One region of the Janthinobacterium sp. PLB04 genome, then DNA from elsewhere that is predicted to be linked to it. Evidence: predicted binding sites of a transcription regulator. Region 1 holds the regulator's gene; the other holds the start of a gene.
What was found. Region 1 encodes LexA, which represses DNA repair genes until DNA is damaged. Its sites were predicted from a motif close to ACTGTATNNNNATACAGT; they were not measured.

Region 1 (4,418 bases):
ATCGCTACATCGGCCGCACCTTCATCATGCCGGGCCAGGCGGCGCGCAAAAAATCCGTGCGCCAGAAGCTCAACGCAATCCCGTCCGAATTCAAGGACAAGGTCGTGCTGCTGGTCGACGATTCCATCGTGCGCGGCACCACCAGCCGTGAAATCGTGCAGATGGCGCGCGAAGCGGGCGCGACGAAAGTTATCTTCGCCTCGGCTGCGCCGCCGGTGATCTACCCGAACGTGTACGGCATCGACATGCCGACGCGCGACGAACTGATCGCCTATGGCCGCACGACGGAAGAAGTGTGCCGCGAAATCACGGCCGACTACCTCGTGTACCAGGATATCGGCGCGCTCAAGCAGGCCATCGCCGATGTCAACCCGGCCCTGACCAACTTCGAAGCGTCGTGCTTCGATGGCGTGTACGTGACGGGCGACGTGTCGCAGGAATACCTGGACCGCCTGGAATATGCGCGCCACCATCCGAAGGCGGCAGCGCCCGAAGATACGCCGCGTTCCCAGCTGAACCTGAACCTGGCGACAACAGAAGCGTAATTATCTTGCCCGGCTAGCGCCGGGCTTTTTTTGCTCCGCGATCATGAACGATAAAAAAAACTACGGCTTTACCACCACCATCCTGCATAACGACCGCCGCAAGGGCATCGAGCACGGTTCCCTGCACAAGCCCGTGCATACTTCCGTTGCCTTCGGCTACGGCGATGCGCGCCAGCTCGCTTCCGTATTCCAGGGCAAGGAGCCCGGCTTCCGCTACGGCCGCCAGGGCAATCCGACCGTCTCCGCGCTGGAAGACAAGGTCAACAAGATGGAAGACGGCGTCGCCACGCTGTGCTTCGCCACCGGCATGGGCGCCATCGGCGCCGTGGTGCAGGCGCTCTTGCGCGCTGGCGACCATGTCGTGTCGTCGGCCTTTTTGTTTGGCAACACCAACAGCCTGTGGCAAACGGTGACGGGGCAGGGCGTCGCCGTGTCGTTCGTCGACGCCACGGACGTGGCCAACGTGGCCGCCGCCATCACGCCGCAAACGCGCATCGTGTTTGTCGAAACCATCGCCAATCCGCGCACGCAAATCGCCGACCTGGCGAAGATCGGCGCGTTGTGCAAGGAGCGCGGCATTTTGTACATCGTCGACAACACGATGACGACGCCTTACCTGTTCCGCCCGAAAGCCGTGGGCGCGGGCCTGGTGGTCAATGCGCTGACAAAATCCATCGGCGGCCACGGCAATGCCCTGGGCGGCAGTTTGACGGACACGGGCGTGTTCGACTGGACGCAGTATCCGAACATTTTCGACAATTACAAGAAGGCGGCGCCGGCGCAGTGGGGCATCGCGCAAATCCGCGCCAAGGCCTTGCGCGATTTCGGCGCCTCCCTGGGGCCGGAGGCGGCGCACCATATCGCCGTCGGCGCGGAAACCATGGCCTTGCGCATGGACCGCACCTGCTCGAACGCCCTGGCGCTGGCCACCATGCTGGCCGCCGACCCGCGGGTAGCGGCCGTGCATTACCCGGGCTTGGCCGCGCATCCGCAGCACGCGCTGGCGACGGATTTGTTCCGCAGCTATGGCTCGCTGTTCAGCTTTGAGCTGAAGGATGGCATCGATTGCTTCGATTTCCTCAATCGTCTCAATCTTGCCATTCCAGCGAGCAATCTCGGCGACACGCGCACCCTGGTCATTCCCGTCGCCCACACGATCTTTTACGAGATGGGCGCTGAGCGTCGCGCCAGCATGGGCATCGCCGAATCCCTGATCCGCGTGTCCGTCGGTATCGAGGATGAGGCGGACTTGCTCGAGGATTTCCGTAGCGCCCTGGACGCATAAAACGCCTGGGCAATAAAAAAAGGGCCGCAACAGTCATGCTGTTGCGGCCCTTTTTACATGCGGAGGTTCAATGCCAGCTGCGCATCAAGCCTACCGCCAAACCTTCCAGGGCGAATTCATCTTCCGGCGATACGGTGATGACCTTGAAGTCGGGGTTTTCCGGCAGCAATTCGATGACGGAACCCGTTTTCTTGTAGCGCTTGACGGTGACTTCGTCGCCGATGCGGGCGACGACGATCTGGCCATTCTTGGCGCTATCGACCTTCTTGACGGCCAGTAAATCGCCATCCATGATGCCGGCGTCGCGCATGGACCAGCCGCGCACCTTCAGCAGGAAGTCGGGCTTGGCAGAAAACAGGGCGGGGTCCACGTTGTAGCTCGCTTCCAGGTTTTCCTGTGCCAGGATGGGCGAGCCTGCCGCCACCCGGCCGATCAGGGGCAGCGACATCAGCAGCGCTGCCGGCACTTTCGATGGCAGGGCTTCAGCGGCCGCGCCGATCAGGCGGATACCACGCGAGGTGCCGGGAGAAATCTCGATCGCGCCCTTGCGGGCCAGGGCCTGCAAATGCTCTTCGGCCGCGTTGGCCGATTTGAAACCCAGTTCATTGGCGATTTCGGCACGGGTGGGAGGAAAGCCCGTGTTTTCAATCGCATCCTTGATCAGGTTCAGGATTTGTTCTTGTCGTGCTGTCAGCTTGATCATGAGCGGTGGGTGCATACTAAAATGCTGTCTATATGAACAGTCTGTATTTTTGTACAGTATCGCCCACTATGCAAGGGGATTTCCGTGTTTTAGGCGAATTTCGCAATAAATACTTGTCCAGGGGCGGAAAGCACGGTGGCGCGCGGGCTTTTCGGGGGCTGGTGGAAGGAATGATTGAAACGTTTGCAAAAGGCGGTTATAATCTTCGGCTGACCTTCCCACACCCGTCTTGACGCCGGGGTGGGCGATTATCAATCCGACCTGAAGGAGTTTGCATGCGTCATTATGAAATAGTCTTTATCGTCCATCCGGACCAAAGCGAGCAAGTGCCCGCGATGATCGAACGCTACAAAGCCAGCGTAACCACCCGCGGCGGTTCGGTTCACCGCGTGGAAGATTGGGGCCGCCGTCAAATGGCTTACTCGATCCAAAAGCTGCCTAAAGCACACTACATCTGCCTGAACATCGAATGCGACAACGAGACCCTGGTCGAGTTGGAAACAGCATTCAAATTCAATGATGCCGTGTTGCGTCACCTGACCGTTAAAATGAAGAAAGCTGAAACAGCTCCTTCGCCGATGATGAAATCGGTACAACGCGAAGACGCGGCCAAAAGCCACCGCACCGAAGCACCAGCAGCCGCTCCAGCCGCAGCAGCAGCTTAATTCTTGACCAGGATCGTGCGCTGAACCAGCTACAAGTAACCGCCATCATTGCCGAGCGCGAAATATTGCGCTATACCCCGGCAGGGCTGCCGATTGTGAATGCAGTATTGCAACACAGTTCGCAGCAGATGGAAGCAGGGATTGCCCGTTTGACCGAGTTTGATGTTGCCGCGCTAGCCGCTGGCGAAATTTCAGGCAGGTTCAGTCAGGCAAGCTTGGGCGGGGTATATCAGTTCACGGGTTTCCTGGCCAGGAAGAGCCGCAACAGCAAGAGTTTGGTGTTTCACATCATTGATTTTAGTGCAGTCAATTCTGACTAGCGCATTTTAGATACAGGAGCCTGACATGGCATTCGGTAAAAAGTTCGACAAAAATAAGCTCAAGCTTAAAGAAAAACGCAAACAGCAAAACCCGTTGTTCAAACGCAAGAAGTTCTGCCGCTTCACCGCAGCTCACGTTGAGCAAGTCGACTACAAAGACGTCGACACGCTGAAAGACTTCGTCCAAGAAAACGGCAAGATCATGCCAGCACGCCTGACCGGTACCAAAGCGCACTACCAGCGCCAAGTTGACACCGCAATCAAGCGCGCTCGCTTCCTCGCGCTGCTGCCATACACCGATCTGCACCACGCTTAATCGGTCAGATATTCCTGGAGAAGAACTATGCAAATCATTCTGTTAGAAAAAGTTGTTAACGTCGGTAACCTCGGCGAAGTCGTCAAAGTCAAAGACGGTTACGCACGTAACTTCCTGATCCCGCAACGCCTGGCACGTCGTGCTACGGCAACCGCTGTGGCTGAATTCGAAGTCAAGCGCGCCGAACTGGAAAAAGCTGCTGCCGCCAAACTGGCCGCATCGCAAGCCCAGGGCGAAAAACTGAGCGGCCTGACCGTTCAAGTTGCTCAAAAAGCTGGTGTTGATGGCCGTCTGTTCGGTTCCGTCACCAACTTCGACATCGCTGAAGCGCTGACCAAGCAAGGTTTTGCTGTTGAAAAAGCACAAATCCGCATGCCTACCGGCCCGCTGAAGATCGTTGGCGAGCACAACGTTTCGGTTGCTCTGCACACCGACGTGGTCGTGGAAGTTGTTATCGCTGTCGTACCAGACGCGAACGCGTAATCGTCTGCGGGCCTGGCCCGCAAGCGTTGCCGCACTATGAAAAGCCGGGTTCGCCCGGCTTTTTTGTGGCCTTTTTTTCGCTCAATTTCAGCCCTTTATTT
Region 2 (4,418 bases), 230 kb from region 1:
TATAATGGCGCATCACTCCATACCGCCCGCACCATGACCCAAGCTGCCCTGAACGAGCTGTCGTCCATCGACGCCGCCACCATCGCCATCAACCAGCGCATGAACAAATTCGACGGCCATGCACAGGTCTGGCTGTTCGGCTATGGCTCGCTGATCTACAAGGCCGATTTCCCTTACATCGAACGCCGCCCGGCCAGCATCGCCGGCTGGACGCGGCGCTTCTGGCAAGGTTCGCACGACCACCGGGGCACGCCGATGGCGCCGGGCCGGGTCGCCACCATCGTGCCGCAGGCAGGCGCCGTGTGCGATGGCATGGCTTACCTGATCACGCCCGAAGTCTTCGCCCACCTCGACCACCGAGAAAAGAACGGCTACCTGCGTTTAGCCACCGACATCACCTTCGACGATGGCAGCAAGGTCGAAGGCCTGGTGTACATCGCCAACGAGGAAAACGCCGCCTTCCTCGGTGCCGCCCCGGAACTGGACATCGCGCGCCAGATCGCCCGTTCAAACGGCCCCAGCGGCCCGAACAGCGAATACCTGCTGCACCTGGCCAGCGCCCTGCGCGAACTGGGCAAGAGCGACCCCCATGTCTTTGCCATCGAACAACATCTGGCACAGATGCAGACACAGACACAGACACAGACACAGGATAACGCGGCAGGATAGTGCCCCAACATAGCACCGCACGGCAGTACCGCGGCACCCTGCGGTGCCCGGGCAAGACCCTGCCTCAAGATGCCCGGACGATGGCGCGCCGCTCCCGGCGACCTGCGGCAATCCCCCGGCCGCAGGTCAGCGTCGCCCGCCTTTCAGCTCGTGAGCGCGCAACTGCATTCTCGGCGGCGAGAATGACTTAACTTAAAACAAATCCAGCTGCCCCGCATTGCCATTTTTCACTTTCGCGCCCAGCGGCGGCACCACCAGCGGGCGGCGGAACTGCGTGCAATCGAGCTGCTTGAAGCGGCCGCCCTTGCCATGCAAGCCCAGCCGGTGCACGGCTTTTTCAAAGCGCTGGCGGATGAGGTCGGCCCATACGCCTTCGCCCCGCATGCGCGCGCCGAACGCGCTGTCGTAATCCTTGCCACCACGCATTTCGCGCACCCGGTTCATCACGCGCTGGGCCCGTTCGGGGAAGTGCGCTTCCAGCCATTGCTGGAACAGGGGGCTCACTTCCCACGGCAGACGCAGCACCACATAATGGGCGTGGATGGCGCCCGCGTCGCGCACGGCTTCGAGCAACTGCTCGATTTCCGGTTCCGTCACGAACGGGATGATGGGCGCGATGCTCACGCCCACGGGGATGCCCGCCTCCGTCAGGGTGCGGATCGTGCGCAAGCGTCGCGCCGGGGCGGCAGCGCGCGGTTCCAGGGTGCGCGCGATGGCCGGGTCGAGCGTGGTGACAGTGACGGCCACGGCGGCCAGGCGCCGGGCCGCCATGGGAGCCAGAATGTCGATATCACGCTCGATCAGCGACGATTTCGTGATCAGCGCCACGGGGTGGTCGCATTCGTGCAGCACTTCCAGCACGCGCCGCGTCAGCTGCCGTTCGCGTTCGCACGGCTGATACGCATCGGTGTTCACGCCCACGGCGATCGGTTCGGTCACATAGGATGGCTTGGCCAGTTCGCGCCGCAAGAGTTCGGGGGCGTTCACCTTGGCGTAGATGCGGCTTTCGAAGTCCAGGCCCGGCGATAGCCCCAGATAACTGTGCGTGGGGCGGGCAAAGCAATAGATGCAGCCATGTTCGCAGCCCCGGTATGGATTCAGCGAGACATTGAACGGCAAATCGGGCGAAGCATTGCGCGTGAGGATGGTGCGCGCCTGCTCGTCGCTGACCTGCGTCTTCCAGCCCGGCGCCGCCGCCTCTCCAGCCTCCTCATCCAGGCCTCCCACGCTCCAGCCGTCATCGAAACCGGCGCGCGCGTGCACCTCGTAGCGCCCTTGCAAGTTGGAGACTGCACCGCGCCCCTTCCGGGCTTTCAGCGATTGCGGCGGCAACATGGCTTGCCCGGCGAAGCTGTCATCGTGCTCTGGAATGATTGCTTTCATGAACGGCCCCATCAACTGTATATACGTACAGTATACTATGCCGCTACGCGGACAAGATCAAGGGCTGGCGTAATGCCGTTTCACGCTTTTTCACCATGCGGCATGACATAACTCAACTGCTGCGCGACAAAACCGTCAAATGCCGCGATCAGGGGAACGAAGCGGTCCGCGTCCTGCTCCAACTGCATCAGGGCATAGCACGTCGCCTCCAGGGTCGATAACTGGTCTGGGGCGTGCGCCTTGCGGATCAGGTAATGGGAAGCGGGCGTATCGCGCAGGGGCAGGCGCGGCAATTGTTGCAACGGGGGATTCAGATACAGCATCTTGCGGCTCTTGCGCCAGGTAGCGTCCAGCACCACCAGCCGCAACCGGGCCGAGAATCGGGCCGGATCAAGCAAGACGGCGGGGTCGAGCGCTGGCGGCGGCGTGATGCCCAGCGAACGGTCGCCGGGCGTATCCGGATACAGCAGCACATTGTGCTTGCCGTCCAGCAATTCAGCGAGCGTATCCGGGGCGAACTGCTCGCCCGTCAGCATGCGGCTGTTGGGCAGGCTCAGGTGCAGCAAGCGGGCGCTGCCCTTGGCATTGTGGATTTCCAACGGATGCTGCAGGATCAGCACCTCCACCGCGTGGGAAACGGGGGCGATCCAGCGGCAGATGCAGCTGCTTGCGGCGCGCAGGCAGGCTGGGCAGCGCGCCCGTTTGGCGGGTTCCGCCAGGGAGGACGAGGCAGCGGCAGGGCTGGAGATAGCGCTGGAAATCGGGCTGGAGGTACGGCGGGTAGTCATGGCGGAGCGGGTTCGCGGCTGTCTTCAAGCCGCGATTGTAGCGCCCACGCCATGCCAAGGGGAATCTGCGCTTAAAACTCTTCCCATTCGTCGGCGCCCGACGCCACCGGCGCCTTCGGCACGCGTGCGCGCGCAGCTTCCGCTTGCGCCGCCTTGCCCGGCGCGGGCGCGGCTACGGTTGCCGCCGGCGCGCGGTGCCTGGCAGGCTGGATGGCGGGTGCAGGTCGAGTGGCAGATTTTGCTGGCGCAGACGCTGTCATGGACGGACCAGCACTGGCCGAAACATAGTGCTGCGTTGCATCGAGCTTGAACAGGCCCACCACGTCAGCCAGCTTGGCCGCCTGTTCCTGCATGGATTCGGCCGCCGCGGCCGCCTCTTCCACCAAGGCCGCGTTTTGCTGCGTCACCTGGTCCATCTGGCCGATGGCCTGGTTGACTTGTTCGATGCCGGCGCGCTGCTCATCGCTGGCGTCGGTGATCTGGTTCATGATCTGCGTCACATGGCTGATGCTTTGCACGATCTCGTCCATGGTACGGCCCGCCTTGTCCACCAGCTGCGAACCGGCCTCGACCTTTTGCACGGAATCGTCGATCAAGCCCTTGATTTCCTTGGCCGCCGCGCTGGAACGCTGCGCCAGGTTGCGCACCTCGGACGCCACGACGGCAAACCCACGGCCCTGCTCGCCGGCCCTGGCCGCTTCCACGGCCGCATTCAGGGCCAGGATATTCGTCTGGAAGGCGATGGCGTCGATGACGCTGATGATGTCGACAATCTTGCGCGAGGAATCGTTGATCGAGCCCATGGTGCTGACCACTTCCGACACCACCACGCCGCCCTTGCTGGCGATCTGCGACGCGTCGATGGCCAGCTGGTTGGCGCTGCGCGCATTGTCCGCATTGAGTTTCACGGTGGACGTCAGCTCTTCCATGGAAGACGCCGTCTCTTCCAGCGAACTGGCCTGCTCTTCCGTGCGTGACGACAAGTCCAGGTTGCCGGCGGCAATTTCGCTCGACGCCGTACTGATGGACTCGGTGCCCGCGCGCACCTGGCCCACGATACTGACCAACTTATCGTTCATGTTTTTCAGCGCATGCATCAATTGCCCTGTCTCATCGCGGCTTTCCACGACAATATGGCTGGTCAGGTCGCCGGCGGAAACGGCTTCCGCCACCTCGACAGCTCGCGTGATGGGGCGCGTGATCGAGCGCGTGATCCAGTAGGCGCAAGCGATGCCGAGCAAGATGGCCACCACGCCCAGCGAGATCAACAGCATGCGGCCATTCTCGTAGCGCGAACGGATTTGCGCGGCCGTTTCATCGAGCAATTTGGCTTCCAGCAATTCCAGCTTCTTCAACGACGCCAGGTAGATGTCGCGCTTGACGGCCATGTCGCCTTCGTACAGGCGCTTACCCAGTTCCAGGTCGCCCGCATTCTTGGCCTTGAACACATTCTTGCGCACTTCCGTGTAGGCCTTGCGCGTGCTCAGCACTTCCTGGTACAGCGCCTGCTCGTCCGCGCTCAGTTCGCTCTTGCCGATATCGTTCTGGATTTCCGTGGCGCGTGCAGACGAGACCGCC

Region 2: a site for LexA is predicted at 2,067-2,084, ahead of LSO07_RS21575 (PA0069 family radical SAM protein). Genes of this name have one in related genera too.

The regions. Positions count from the first base shown of each region.
Region 1 is NZ_CP088968.1:5,109,751-5,114,168, reverse strand. It holds gene purF (amidophosphoribosyltransferase) at 1-545, shown strand, start outside; gene LSO07_RS22585 (cystathionine gamma-synthase family protein) at 589-1,830, shown strand; gene lexA (transcriptional repressor LexA) at 1,898-2,533, opposite strand; gene rpsF (30S ribosomal protein S6) at 2,809-3,198, shown strand; gene priB (primosomal replication protein N) at 3,219-3,518, shown strand; gene rpsR (30S ribosomal protein S18) at 3,544-3,834, shown strand; gene rplI (50S ribosomal protein L9) at 3,862-4,317, shown strand.
Region 2 is NZ_CP088968.1:4,881,177-4,885,594, forward strand. It holds gene LSO07_RS21565 (LysR family transcriptional regulator) at 1-5, shown strand, start outside; gene LSO07_RS21570 (gamma-glutamylcyclotransferase) at 34-669, shown strand; gene LSO07_RS21575 (PA0069 family radical SAM protein) at 862-2,004, opposite strand; gene LSO07_RS21580 (tRNA-uridine aminocarboxypropyltransferase) at 2,133-2,840, opposite strand; gene LSO07_RS21585 (methyl-accepting chemotaxis protein) at 2,912-4,418, opposite strand, start outside.